2 regions of the Litchfieldia luteola genome follow, and region 2 is predicted to be linked to the other one. Evidence: a T-box and tRNA genes for the amino acid it is inferred to sense, from the RefSeq annotation. Region 2 holds a T-box; the other holds one or more tRNA genes.
What was found. The T-box of region 2 lies ahead of trpS (tryptophan--tRNA ligase). A T-box ahead of a tRNA ligase gene usually reads a tRNA of that ligase, here a tRNA-Trp.
Positions count from the first base shown of each region.

Region 1: it has a tRNA-Trp gene. The T-box ahead of trpS (tryptophan--tRNA ligase) is inferred to sense a tRNA for this amino acid. The anticodon was not compared.

Region 1 is NZ_JAGGKM010000001.1:305-7,660, reverse strand. Features, by position in the region: gene J2Z26_RS00110 (MurR/RpiR family transcriptional regulator) at 1-220, opposite strand, end outside; gene J2Z26_RS00105 (M20 peptidase aminoacylase family protein) at 269-1,414, opposite strand; gene J2Z26_RS00100 (GNAT family N-acetyltransferase) at 1,416-2,252, opposite strand; gene J2Z26_RS00095 (alpha/beta hydrolase family protein) at 2,588-3,613, opposite strand; tRNA gene J2Z26_RS00090 (tRNA-Leu) at 3,861-3,941, opposite strand; tRNA gene J2Z26_RS00085 (tRNA-Leu) at 3,980-4,065, opposite strand; tRNA gene J2Z26_RS00080 (tRNA-Cys) at 4,089-4,162, opposite strand; tRNA gene J2Z26_RS00075 (tRNA-Gly) at 4,166-4,240, opposite strand; tRNA gene J2Z26_RS00070 (tRNA-Gln) at 4,245-4,319, opposite strand; tRNA gene J2Z26_RS00065 (tRNA-His) at 4,360-4,435, opposite strand; tRNA gene J2Z26_RS00060 (tRNA-Trp) at 4,452-4,525, opposite strand; tRNA gene J2Z26_RS00055 (tRNA-Tyr) at 4,544-4,628, opposite strand; tRNA gene J2Z26_RS00050 (tRNA-Thr) at 4,642-4,717, opposite strand; tRNA gene J2Z26_RS00045 (tRNA-Phe) at 4,742-4,817, opposite strand; tRNA gene J2Z26_RS00040 (tRNA-Asp) at 4,824-4,899, opposite strand; tRNA gene J2Z26_RS00035 (tRNA-Met) at 4,901-4,977, opposite strand; tRNA gene J2Z26_RS00030 (tRNA-Val) at 5,020-5,095, opposite strand; tRNA gene J2Z26_RS00025 (tRNA-Glu) at 5,108-5,182, opposite strand; tRNA gene J2Z26_RS00020 (tRNA-Ser) at 5,199-5,290, opposite strand; tRNA gene J2Z26_RS00015 (tRNA-Asn) at 5,295-5,369, opposite strand; rRNA gene rrf (5S ribosomal RNA) at 5,401-5,516, opposite strand; partial or broken rRNA gene J2Z26_RS00005 (23S ribosomal RNA) at 5,625-7,356, opposite strand, start outside.
Region 2 is NZ_JAGGKM010000001.1:482,401-489,756, forward strand. Features, by position in the region: gene J2Z26_RS02475 (YjbA family protein) at 1-716, shown strand, start outside; gene J2Z26_RS02480 (methyl-accepting chemotaxis protein) at 771-2,909, opposite strand; gene trpS (tryptophan--tRNA ligase) at 3,030-4,019, opposite strand; T-box leader at 4,133-4,376, opposite strand; gene J2Z26_RS02490 (DUF3899 domain-containing protein) at 4,704-5,078, opposite strand; gene J2Z26_RS02495 (peptide ABC transporter substrate-binding protein) at 5,498-7,159, shown strand; gene opp3b (oligopeptide ABC transporter permease) at 7,295-7,356, shown strand, end outside.

The sequences.
Region 1 (7,356 bases), 480 kb from region 2:
TTGATTGAATTTCCTTTTGCAGTTCACTGAATCCAGAGTATTCTAGGATATAGCATAGGCGAATGACGGTTGTTTCACTCGCCCCACATGCTTGCCCTATTTGTTTTGCCGTTTGAAAGGCAACTTCTTTTGGAAAGTCAATAAAGTATTTTGCGACTACTTTTTGTCGTTTCGTAAACTCGTTATATTTTTTTCTAATTCGATCTTTATATTGTTCCATTTAACGAATCCTTTCTGTGAGGAAGTGGAATTGTTTCTTTTGCGAATACTATTCTTTCTGCTCCATTACCTTCACAAGTGAAAGGCTTAAAATTTTAACTCCATTTAAGAGAGCATTCAGATTAAAGCTCATATTTGGATGATGTAATCCTGGTGATAGTCCAGTCCCTAAGCCTACCATTGTAGCCTGTAAGTTCGGATACGTCTGTTTGTAAAAATGAAAGTCTTCTCCACCTGGTGTAACTGGTGCTGGTACAAGTCCTTCTTCCCCTATTGCTTCAACTATTGCTTCTTTTACCACTTCCTCAATCTCAGGACTTGGTTCTGCAGCCACCATCGAGGCTTGAGGTTCAAGATTTACTTTAGCATAGTTGATTAACCCTGCTGTAATCGTAGCGTGACGAACTTTTTCAAGTAAATCAGTCATTACAGTATTATTCTCTGCTCTTACATCAATACCAAATTCCGCAAAATCTGGGATGATATTAAGGTTATTTCCACCTGCCTTGACCATTGTTACCTTTGCTGATGCTGAAACTGTTGGGTCAATTTTAATAGAATTTACAGCTTGAATGATTGCCGCAATTGAATCAGCAACATTAATGCCCAGGTTAGGCCTCGACCCATGTGCCTGTATACCTTTAACTTCACCCTTTAAAAGAGTCGTTGCTCCATGATAGATAGCAGGTGATGCTACACCAAATGGCATCTCCTGAATTGGACGAACATGAATACCCATAAGGTAATCAAGACCTGCCACTACTCCTGTTTCAATAATCGCTTTAGCTCCATTTCCAGACTCTTCTGCTGGTTGAAAGATAATCTTGATCAAGCCCTTTGGTTCAAAGCCAATTTCCTTTAGACATGTGATAGCATGAAGAACCATTGTCATATGTCCATCATGTCCACAAGAGTGGTTGGCCTTCCATTCTCCATCAACAAGCTGCCACAAAGCATCAATGTCTGATCTGATTCCGATTTTTGGTCCATCTTCTTTGTTTCCCCAGTAACCAACAACTCCTGTATGGTTATTAAAAGTTTTATAAGTTATGCCTAGTTGTTCTAGTTTCGAACATAGAAACTTAGTAGTCTCAACTTCCTTCCAACTTATTTCTGCATTCGTATGTAGATGATGATAAGTTGATTTAATCGATTCCTCGTTTTTCATCACCCAATCTTTTATAGCATGTATCACGTCATCCCTCCGTTAATGTATTTTCTACTACGTAAAAATGAATATCTGCATCTTGCTCTTTTTGCACTCTTTTGATGATATAGCCACATGATAATGCATTACTTAGTGAAGTTCTTACTGCATATCTCCAGGCAAATGCGACATCTGAATTGTGTTGTTTAATGAATTGAATGTTAGAAGGTACTGGAACACGGTATCCGTTTTGACTCAAATCAAAATTATGCTCTAGGGGTAGTGGGGTTGGAAATTCAATTCCATGTTCCCAATTAAGAAGTAATTGGTATTCATTATTTGTGTGGTTGCTTCCTGAGGTAAAAATCGCGTTTTCTACACGCTTTGAACAAATATCCCATTCTATTAACAATCGGTCTGTGGGAAGTCCTTTGTTCAATTTATCCTTCATTTCTCCATAGTAAGAAGGAATATATCGTTTAGAATAGGCTCCTAGCTTACAGAGATTAAAATAGCCATTCCTTATTTCTAATGGGTCATACGTCCAGACAATTTTTTTATATCCTGTATTTATTGCCCATTCTCTTTGCTTAATCTTAAGTTCGTAGCCAATTCCTCTATTCTGGTATTCTGGTAAAATACCTGTCATATGAGAAACTAAATAGGCCTCTCCATCATTAAAGCCTGCAAATCCGTAACAAAATCCTACTAATTGCTCTCCAGCAAAGGCTCCAATTACTAACCCGCCATGATTAATAGAAGCTACTAATTGAGGTTGAGGAGAAACAACATCTTGACTCCAAATATCAACTTGGAGCGCAACTACTTTATTAATATCCTCCAACTGATCTATCCGTTTATATGTAATCGCTTTCATTTGATTCATTTTCCTTATCTACACCCCCAATTTGGATTCAATATCACACAGGGTACAATATATATTTAGAAGTTTACACTTTATTTCTTATTTCATTTTGAAGTGTTAGCTTTTTTTAAATTATAAACGAATACAAATAACAAAACAATATGAAAATATAAAAAATTCTAAATATTATATTTCAGGTTCTAGTCATATGGTCTTTTATGTAGAATAAACTATTTAGTTGTAGAGAAAATACTGAAAATCATTATTAAATAAAACTATAAACAGCAGGAAAAAGACCAACTTTATTAAGTCGGTCTTAAGTCTATCCACAAAAGATGCTGGTTTGCACCTTAACTTTATTTTTGTTTTAATATCCAATCACCAATATCCTTAATTACATTTAGATCTACGTTGCCTGGTACCATATACTCATCAATTGTTCCTTTTTCTTGTCCCTCATATTGAACAAAAAAGTGATTTAGCTTTGGATAGCTTACTAGAGTTACATTCTTATGTTCCTCTAATAATTCTTGCCACAGTTTAAAGTCCTTCTCATAGTAAACTTGGAAGTCGTCTTCACCTTGCATAATCAATATTGGCTTCTCTGCTTGTAAGATTATAGATTTTGCACTAAATTGCTCCATTTCCTTTAAGTAATATCCACCTATCCCAAATACAGTGGTTCTATTTGCCTCGCTATCCGTCATTTCTTGTAAAAGAAGTGCTTTTTCCAATTCTATCTCTATTAGCCTATCTTGTTGTTTTCTACTAGACTCACGCATTTCCTGCTTCTTTAGTGCAGCAATATTCTGGTCATAGGCAATTTCCCATAATGGTCTTGGAGAACTACCTAGCATAATAATACCTGCAAAATTTCCACCCTGCATATCTATTCGAGGAGCCAGCATTCCACCAAGGCTATGTCCGACTACAAACACCTTATTTTCATCTATACGATTATCTTTTTTTAGTAGTTGTGCTGCGCGAATTGCATCTTCGACTGTCTCCTCATATACAGTTATCTCACTAATTTGCTGTGCCATTTTATTACCATGAGCATACGTCCTTTTATCATAACGAATAACAGCAATACCCTGTTGAGCAAGGCCCCAGGCAATATCACGAAAAGGCTTATATGCAAATGCTGTTTCATCCTGATCACTCGGACCTGAACCGTGTATCAAAACAACAGCTGGAAGCGCCTCTTGATTATCTTTCGGTAGGGTTAAAGTACCATTTAACTCATATTCAGTATTTTCACCGACAATAATCTTCTCTTCCACTACTTCCTCTTTAAATACCTTCTCTTCATTTGCACATCCAGCTACAACCAGTAGCATTATTAACATTAACAACTTTTTACTAATTCGTAAAACATTCACTAAATGTCACCTCTATTTCAAAAAATAACGAGAAACTCGATAGAAAATATGTAAATAAGTGTCCTAATAGCTTATACGTTACAATTTATAAAAGGTTTCTTCCAAATTGTAATTGATGGTTTAAAGTGAATGTGAGTAGAATGCATTGATTATTTGAGCTAACAGTTATAGTTAAATGAGAACATAAAAAAACCTCACACAATTAAGTGTGAAGCTTGATTTATCAGCGTTTTTAGCTATCTAGTAATACCGGTGGCCGGGGTCGAACCGGCACTCCAGAGGAACACGATTTTGAGTCGTGCGCGTCTGCCAATTCCGCCACACCGGCAAAATATTGCCATTATTCGTATGTCTAAGTTGAAAATATGCCGAGGACCGGAATCGAACCGGTACGGTAGTCACCTACCGCAGGATTTTAAGTCCTGTGCGTCTGCCAGTTCCGCCACCCCGGCATGATAAAAAGGATGGTCTTTTTTGGAGGCGACACCCGGATTTGAACCGGGGATAAAGGTTTTGCAGACCTCTGCCTTACCACTTGGCTATGCCGCCGTCTGGAGCGGAAGACGGGATTCGAACCCGCGACCCCCACCTTGGCAAGGTGGTGTTCTACCACTGAACTACTTCCGCAAAATGGCTGGGCTAGCTGGATTCGAACCAACGCATGACGGAGTCAAAGTCCGTTGCCTTACCGCTTGGCTATAGCCCAATGAAGAAGCTCTATTGATAAAATATTATTTAAAATAAAATGGGGCGACTGATGGGAATCGAACCCACGAATGCCTGAACCACAATCAGGTGCGTTAACCACTTCGCCACAACCGCCATAGACAAAAAAATTTGGCAGGGGCAGTAGGAATCGAACCCACACCGGAGGTTTTGGAGACCTCTGTTCTACCGTTAAACTATGCCCCTATTAAGTTTTAAAAAAAATGGTGGAGGGGGACGGATTCGAACCGCCGAACCCGGAGGGAGCGGATTTACAGTCCGCCGCGTTTAGCCACTTCGCTACCCCTCCACAAAAAAAGGAATGGTGCCGGCGAAAGGAGTCGAACCCTCGACCTACTGATTACAAGTCAGTTGCTCTACCAACTGAGCTACACCGGCAAATTATTAATTTGTATTAAAAAATGGTGGCTCAGGACGGAATCGAACCGCCGACACAAGGATTTTCAGTCCTTTGCTCTACCAACTGAGCTACTGAGCCAACATATGGCGGTCCCGACCGGGATCGAACCGGCGATCTCCTGCGTGACAGGCAGGCATGTTAACCGCTACACCACGGGACCTTGGTTGCGGGGACAGGATTTGAACCTGCGACCTTCGGGTTATGAGCCCGACGAGCTACCGGACTGCTCCACCCCGCGATAATAAATATGAAACGTTATTTTCGCTTTGCGAAAAAACGTTGGTGGAGGATGACGGGATCGAACCGCCGACCCCCTGCTTGTAAGGCAGGTGCTCTCCCAGCTGAGCTAATCCTCCAGATGTGTTTAATGGTGACCCCTACGGGATTCGAACCCGTGTTACCGCCGTGAAAGGGCGGTGTCTTAACCGCTTGACCAAGGGGCCAATATATAAGTTATAGTGGCGGAGAGCAAGGGATTCGAACCCTTGAGACAGTGGTAACCGCCTACACGATTTCCAATCGTGCTCCTTCGACCACTCGGACAGCTCTCCAGAATGGCTCCACAGGCAGGACTCGAACCTGCGACCGATCGGTTAACAGCCGATAGCTCTACCACTGAGCTACTGTGGAATATTAGGAAATACTATTTATTAAAATACAAGCCTAGCAACGTCCTACTCTCACAGGGGGAAACCCCCAACTACCATCGGCGCTGAAGAGCTTAACTTCCGTGTTCGGCATGGGAACGGGTGTGACCTCTTCGCCATTGTCACTAGACTTATTTAATAAGACAATTTCTATTATAATATCTTTATAGAAATTATCAAGAGGAAATTTTTGTTCCTTCAAAACTAGATAACGATAAGACATTCAAGTAAAGAATAAGTGGTTAAGTCCTCGAACGATTAGTATCAGTCAGCTCCACACGTCACCGCGCTTCCACCTCTGACCTATCAACCTGATCATCTTTCAGGGTTCTTACTAGCTTGCGCTATGGGAAATCTCATCTTGAGGGGGGCTTCATGCTTAGATGCTTTCAGCACTTATCCCTTCCACACATAGCTACCCAGCGATGCCCTTGGCAGAACAACTGGTACACCAGCGGTGTGTCCATCCCGGTCCTCTCGTACTAAGGACAGCTCCTCTCAAATTTCCTACGCCCACGACGGATAGGGACCGAACTGTCTCACGACGTTCTGAACCCAGCTCGCGTACCGCTTTAATGGGCGAACAGCCCAACCCTTGGGACCGACTACAGCCCCAGGATGCGATGAGCCGACATCGAGGTGCCAAACCTCCCCGTCGATGTGGACTCTTGGGGGAGATAAGCCTGTTATCCCCGGGGTAGCTTTTATCCGTTGAGCGATGGCCCTTCCATGCGGAACCACCGGATCACTAAGCCCGACTTTCGTCCCTGCTCGACTTGTAGGTCTCGCAGTCAAGCTCCCTTGTGCCTTTACACTCTGCGAATGATTTCCAACCATTCTGAGGGAACCTTTGGGCGCCTCCGTTACATTTTAGGAGGCGACCGCCCCAGTCAAACTGCCCACCTGACACTGTCTCCCATGCGGATCACGCATGAGGGTTAGAATTTCAATACAGCCAGGGTAGTATCCCACCGATGCCTCCACCGAAGCTGGCGCTCCGGCTTCTACGGCTCCTACCTATCCTGTACAAGCTGTACCAAAATTCAATATCAGGCTGCAGTAAAGCTCCACGGGGTCTTTCCGTCCTGTCGCGGGTAACCTGCATCTTCACAGGTACTATAATTTCACCGAGTCTCTCGTTGAGACAGTGCCCAGATCGTTACACCTTTCGTGCGGGTCGGAACTTACCCGACAAGGAATTTCGCTACCTTAGGACCGTTATAGTTACGGCCGCCGTTTACTGGGGCTTCGATTCAGAGCTTCTCTTGCGATAACCCCTCCTCTTAACCTTCCAGCACCGGGCAGGTGTCAGCCCCTATACTTCACCTTGCGGTTTCGCAGAGACCTGTGTTTTTGCTAAACAGTCGCCTGGGCCTATTCACTGCGGCTTTTCTGGGCTATTCACCCTAAAAAGCACCCCTTCTCCCGAAGTTACGGGGTCATTTTGCCGAGTTCCTTAACGAGAGTTCTCTCGATCACCTTAGGATTCTCTCCTCGCCTACCTGTGTCGGTTTGCGGTACGGGCACCTCTCACCTCGCTAGAGGCTTTTCTTGGCAGTGTGAAATCAGGAACTTCGGTACTATATTTCCCTCGCCATCACAGCTCAGCCTTATGGAAAGCGGATTTGCCTACTTTCCAGCCTTACTGCTTGGACGCGCATATCCAACAGCGCGCTTACCCTATCCTTCTGCGTCCCCCCATTGCTCAAACGGTGAGGAGGTGGTACAGGAATTTCAACCTGTTGTCCATCGCCTACGCTTTTCAGCCTCGGCTTAGGTCCCGACTTACCCTGAGCGGACGAGCCTTCCTCAGGAAACCTTAGGCATTCGGTGGACAAGATTCTCACTTGTCTTTCGCTACTCATACCGGCATTCTCACTTCTAAGCGCTCCACCAGTCCTTACGGTCTGACTTCGCTGCACTTAGAACGCTCTCCTACCATTGATCGTTAGATCAATCCACAGCTTCGG
Region 2 (7,356 bases):
AAGGTGAAGAGAACGGTTATAATGTTTGTCACTTCCACGAGTGGCGTAAAGATGATAGTGTTGAACTTCTAGATCAAGTCCCTTTACTTAAGGTAGATTCTCTTTTATTCGACTATATTGAGAATGATTTAATGGAATTACCGCAACAGCTCTTAGGTGATATTTTTCAAAAAGCATATGTACGAAAAAATCATGAACGGATTCAACTAGATTATTGTTTCGTAGTAACCGATGGACAAGGTATTTTAGCTGTTGATACAATCGGGTATAATATCCCGATCCGTAAGAGTCGCTTGATACCAAGACAAGAGCAGCTCGTATACGATATGGTGAGTGAACAAGAATCAATTCCATATAGCTTTGACCATATTCGTACGTCTACTGAAAAGGAATATCACATTCTATCGCCTTCACCAGATGAAATGAAGGGGTTAACCAGAAAAGAAAGACAACTTAAACAGCTATTGTTTATGGCTCTTGATCAATTACAATCAACAAAAAATGCTGCGGAGATTCGCTATTGGTATACGGAATGGAATCCAAAGAAATATGAACCTATTCAAACAATGACTTTCGAAGAAGTTTGGCAGAATCTATACGAAGAAACAAGAAATGGTTGGTCTCCTAAACATATTCAATTATGTGAGAATTTAATTAAGGGACAGCCCTTTTTTGAAAAACTATGGGAATTAGAACAAGAAACAAAAGTAAATTAAACTGTACATAAGAAAAAGCAGTACCCTAGGATGGTAAGGGACTGCTTTTTTTATTTAATCTTCTAATTTAAAACGTTCAACTGATTTTTGTAAATCGGATGCCATATCTAATAAAGATTCTATGTGAGTGATTACTGAATTCATGTTACTAGATGTTTGTACTGATGCGGCTGCAACCTCTTCTGTGCTTGAAGTGGCATCGGTTGCTACATGAAGAGCCTCTTTAGACTTTTCTTGTATTTCTACAACATGCTCTGTTTGTTCTGATACTAGTTTATCCATTAATTCAACAGAACCAAGAACAGAATCCATTGATTTAATAATTTCAAGTAAAGCTTGCTTTGCTTGTTCAGCTGACAGGCTTTCTTCTTTTGCTTGTTTTATACTACTACTCATTTTTTCATTCACAATTGCTATTGACCCAACTACATTATTAATAATAGTTTCAACTTCATTTGATGCCGCTCTACTCGCTTGAGCAAGTTTTCGTACTTCATCTGCTACAACAGCAAAGCCTTTACCATGTTCACCTGCACGTGCCGCCTCTATACTAGCATTAAGTGCAAGTAGATTTGTCTGATCAGCAATTTCACGGGATGTTTGTACAATATTTCGTATTTGATTTGTACGATCTTCTAGTACTTTAACTTCATTAGCAGAGTCTGAAGTCGAGCTTGCCAGATTTTGAACACCGTTTATTAGACTATCAAGTATTTGTTGGTTAGAGGCTATTGTCTTTTGGGTAAATACAGCTGTCTGTATCACTTCAGACTTCTGTTCATCTAATTTAGTAGCAATATTTAATAGAGTTGTTATTTTCTCATCATTGCTTTGGCTAATCGCCACCTGATTCTCAGCACCAAATGCAATTTGCTCAATCGCAGCATTTATTTCTTGAGATGCTGCAGCTACGTCTTCTGCAGTTTCTTTTAAGCGTTGTGAGGTGTTAAAAGTTAAACTTGAGGCATTTTTCGTTTGCGTTACAATGCCTCTAAGGTTTGTAATCATACTATCAAATGATGTTGCAAGAGCACCGATTTCATCTTTCCGATGTATTTCAGTTAAAGTCGTTAAGTCTCCATTTGAAATACGATTTGAAGCAACTATTAGTTTATTAATAGGTGAAACTAATCTTCTAGAGAAGATAATCGAGAAGACTGTAACAGCAATAATTGATGCAAATATAATTAAATATATAATTCGTTGAATATCAGAAATAGCTGCAAAAGCAACCTTTGTAGGAGTTTCTACAAACACTGCAAGTCCTAGATTATGATCATACGTATATGAAGTAACTTGTTCATTGTTATTTTCATTTTTAAAGATTCCAGAACCATTTAATATTGAAGTTTCGGAGAAGTCTGTTTCTTCAATTTGACTTACCATTTGTTTGATTCCTTCATGAGCTAAAAGGTTTAAGAAGTTGCCTTCTGCATCAACTTGTTCATTGAGCCAACTTTTATCATTTGTTGATACTAAAGAACCATCCTTGGATACGATATACATTTTTTGTTCTGTACTTTGGTCAATGCCACTCGTAACTTCATTCCATAATGTATTCATATCTATATATGTACCAATAATACCAATTGGTCTATTTAATAAATCAGTAACAGAAACAGCTGTTTCAATATAATGCCTTGAGCCAATATAATTTTCACGTGATTCTACAGAACTAATATAAAGGTCATTCTCCATAACACTCGAATAAACTGCATCATCTTTACGATCACTAACAACTGACTTATAACCTTGACGCATCTGTTCCATGCCATCTTGACCTATATGATAAATGTCGAGGAACTTCTTATTTGATCCCCGCATTTTAGCGTAGCCATTACTAATTTCTTGATCTGACTTTTGTTTAAGAGAATCTGACATTAACTGTAATTCTTCAACCGTAGTATCTACATAGGTTTGGATGCTCTTGATCTGTGTTTCAGCAACCATAGTTGATTGTTGTCGAATACTTTGCTCCATGTTCTTTCCAATGTAAGGTGACACAATTGAACTAAGAATTACACCAAAAGCGGTAACAGAAATTATAAAAGCAATATTGATTTTAAAACCTATTGAATGTCTATTTAGATTTAGTTTAGGTTTAAAACCATTTCTTGATTTTTGTAGTTTCTGTAGCTTCCGGGAACTGAATAAAGCTTTGATTTTTTTAAGGAAATATTCTGACTTTTTCATATGTAACCCCCATCTTTCGAACTAGAATAAATTATACCACAGCTAGTTAGAAAGTTGGGGGAAATTGTCGAAATTATGTAGAAAAAGAGCGGGAATATTTACCCCAGCTCTGTTAAAATTCTATTTTCTTTTACGTCCAAGACCCATTGCCTTTTCCATTTTCTTTACCATTTTACTTGCAACTAAATTTGCCTTCCCGGCACCTTTGTCTAGAATCTCATCAAGTTCTGGAGAATTGATAATAGAATGGTACTTCTCTTGAATTGGAGTTAATTCTTCTATAACTACTTGTGCTAAATCTGATTTAAATTCTCCATAGCCTTTTCCTTCGTATTGTTGGACTAGCTCCTGAACGGATTTGTTTGTTAGGACTGAATAAATGGATAGTAAGTTTGAAATCCCTGGTTTGTTTTCTTTGTCAAACTGAACAATACCATCTGAATCTGTAACCGCACTCTTGATTTTCTTTTCAATTTGCTTTGGCGGATCTAACAGGGTGATAAATGCTTTCGTATTTGGATCTGATTTGCTCATTTTCTTTGTAGGCTCAGCTAGCGACATTACTCTTGCCCCATCCTTAGGGATTCTGGGCTCTGGAATTGTAAAGATATCATTATACTTCTTATTGAAGCGCTCACCAATATCACGGGTCAGTTCGATATGTTGTTTCTGATCTTCACCGACCGGTACGAGATCTGTATTGTAGAGGAGAATATCTCCAGCCATAAGTGGAGGATAGGTTAATAGCCCAGCAACTACAGCTTCCTTGCCTTGAGACTTATCCTTATATTGAGTCATTCTCTCAAGTTCACCGATATAAGCTACGCATTGTAACATCCATCCAGCCTGTGCATGAGCTGGAACCTCTGATTGAATAAATAGTGTTGATTTATCAGGGTCAATTCCAATTGCTAGATAAAGGGCTGCTAAGCTACGAATGTTTTTACGAAGTTCAGTAGGGTCTTGTGGTACTGTAATTGAGTGTTGATCTACAATACAAAAGTAACAGTTATAGTCTTTTTGAAGCTCTATAAATTGCTTCATAGCACCGATATAGTTCCCTAAAGTAACAGAACCACTTGGTTGAATTCCAGAAAAAATTGTTTTCATGTTTGTTTCTCTCCTTATTAATAATAAACATTTGAAGGTAGTTCTCCTGGTGTGAAGGGAACAACTTAATGGTCTTGAACATAATAAAAAACCACCCATCCCTAACTATAATAGTTAGGGACGAATGGTTACCGCGTTGCCACCCTAGTTATTTCATTTTTACATAAAAAATGAAATCTCTCTGACCCATTTTGCGAATGGGGCCTAAATAACGCTAAGCTTACGTCCTGACCTACTATCAATGTTCAGTCAGAATGCTCAAAAGTCCATTCCCCATCATCTCTATACCTGTTCCCACCAACCACAGGCTCTCTAAAATAGAAGAAAATGCGTACTACTCTTTATCAATGCATTTACGAATTAAATTATTGATAGTATATACAATTCCTGGCAGAAATGCAATCTAAATTTGTTTAATTGTATGGCTTTTTTTCGCAAGATTCGGAGGGATTAAAAAATAGTTTCTTTAAAGAGTGATTGGAACGAAAGACACTTGACTCCTGCGGGACGTAGAGGAAAGGTCGAGACCCCACAGACGGTACGTCGAGGAGGCTCGACTTCCTCCCCAATGGGAATCCGTTCTTGAAAAAGCCGGCAGTTGGGCTTTTTCATGATTCCCCGCGGAAAGCAAGTGTCTGCAGTAGAAAGGAACGGTCCAAGTTCAAATTAAAAAACATCTAGTTTTTACAAGTAGTAAAATAACAAACCAACTAACATGAGCACAAAAAGAATTAGTCCATTAAGAATAATAGGGGTTGTCTTCTTATATCTCAGCATTTCCGATGGAAGAGCCATTTGTTCTAAATCATCTTCCGCAAATACTTCAGTTCTAGAAAATTGCTTAGTAAAGCGTCTAAAACTATAAGTGATCCCATCAAAAAATCCACCTTTGGCTACAAATAGTAACAAATATAACAATATAAAGAAACTAGAGATGAAAAATGTAAAGTTGATAAAAGAAAGTAGAGAGACAGTTTGACTATACAAATAGGAGAGAAGACATATTACAAAGATTGAGATAATTACTAAGTATGATGTTTTTTTTAGTAATTGAATCATTTTATCACCATTCCCGTATTAGGATTTTGTCTTTAGCACAAGATAAGCATAAGCTATTTTCAAAAGGTATGTTATAGCTAATAGTATAGTAAAGGAAAAGTGAGGTGTAAAAGGTGTAAATTTTCGTAATATAATTAATTTTGGATGTTTATTGCTTTACTAATATAATTTATTTTAGGTAAAAGATACATAAATATCCATATAAAGTAATTATTTTGTATAATTTATGCAAAAAATCATAGACTAAACATAGGTATATAGTACTATTTTTAGTCATAAAACGCTTGTCTTAAAAGAGTTTCTAACATAAAAGACAAGTAAAATCCATGCATATTGGATAATAAGTATGTATAATGATTTATGTTGGTGTTTTCACCAAAGAGATTTTCTGAAATATTAAAATGGGGAGGAAATTACTTATGAACAGAGCAAAATTATTGCTATTGTTAGCATTCACACTTGTATTAAGTAGCTTTTTAGCTGCATGTGGTACAGCTGATGATGATGCTGGACAAGGTGGAGACGCTCCAAAAGAGGACGTAGCTCAAATACTTAACATTCTAGAAACGGCTGAAATTCCTACAATGGATACTGTTATGGGAACAGATGCTGTTGCGTTTAATGTAGCTAACCAAGTTTTTGAAGGTCTTTATAGATTAGATGAAAACAATGAAGCTACAGAAGGTATGGCAATTGACCATACTTTAAGTGAAGATGGAACTGTTTATACGTTTAATCTTCGTCAAGATGCAACATGGTCTAATGGAGACCCTGTTACAGCTAATGATTTCGTATTCGCTTGGAGACGTGCAGTTGATCCAGCAACTGGTTCAGAGTACGGTCCTTATATGATGAGTGGTGTAGTTGTAAATGCAACTCAAGTTGCTGAAGGTCAATTACCTCCAGATCAATTAGGTATTAAAGCAATTGATGACCATACTTTAGAGGTAACATTAGAACGTCCAGTTCCTTACTTTGATTCTTTGATGACGTTTCCTACATTCTATCCTCAAAATGAAAAGTTTGTAACAGAACAAGGCGATCAATACGCACTTGAAGCTGCAAACATGGTTTACAATGGTCCTTTTACTCTCTCAAGCTGGGAGCATGAAGTAGGCTGGACTATGACTAAAAATCCTGATTATTGGGATGCTGATGTTGTAAGTCTTGAAACAATTAATGTAAAAGTAGTTAAAGATCCTGCAACTTCTGCAAATCTTTACGACACTAATGCAGTTGATATCTCAGGAGCTTTATCTTCAGACTTTGTTGATAAATATAAAACACATGAAGATTTCATCAATTACGGAAATGCTGTTACTTTTTATTTTAAGTTTAACCAAACACGTAATCCTGCTTTAGCTAACGTAGATGTTCGTAAAGCGATCTCGATGGCAGTTGATGAGCAAGGTATTACAGATGTTATCCTTAACAATGGTTCAATTCCTGCAAATGGTTTAGTTCCTAGAAATTTTGTAATACACCCAGAAACAAAAGAAGACTTCCGTGAACACGGTGACTTTAATGCTTATAACGTAGAAGAAGCTAAAAAACATTGGCAACAAGCGTTAGATACTTTAGGTGTATCAGAAGTAACAATCGAAGTTCTTGGTGGAGACACTGAAACTTCAATTAAAATGCAAGATTTCATTAAAAACCAACTTGAAACAAATCTTGAAGGATTAACAATTAAACTTAAAAACGTACCATTTGCTCAACGTTTAGATCTTGATACTGCAATGGACTATGATGTTCAATTTGCTGGTTGGGGACCTGACTACCTAGATGCAATGTCATTTATGGACCTTTGGGTAACTGATGGTGGAAACAATAAAATGGGTTACTCAAATCCTGAGTATGACCGTTTAATCAAAGAAGCAAAAACAACTTTAGCAACTGATCCTGTGGCTCGCTTTGAAGCAATGCAGGAAGCAGAGCGTATTCTATTGGAAGAGGATGCTGCAATTGGACCATTATACCAACGCGGTACAGCTCAATTAATGCAAGAATACGTTAAAAATGTTTATATCCACCCATTTGGTCCAGATTATAGCTACAAATGGACAAAAATTGAGAAATAAATAAGATTAAGTGATTGATTAAAAGTGAATAAAAGAGAGTATATTAAGTGCGATATACTCTCTTTTTCCAATTGTAAGAAATGTCGAACTTTGGCGAATATCAAAAATAAACTGATAATTTAGGAGGTGCATAAGATGGCTAAATATTTAACTCAACGAATTATCTACATGATCATCACTCTATTTCTAATCGCATC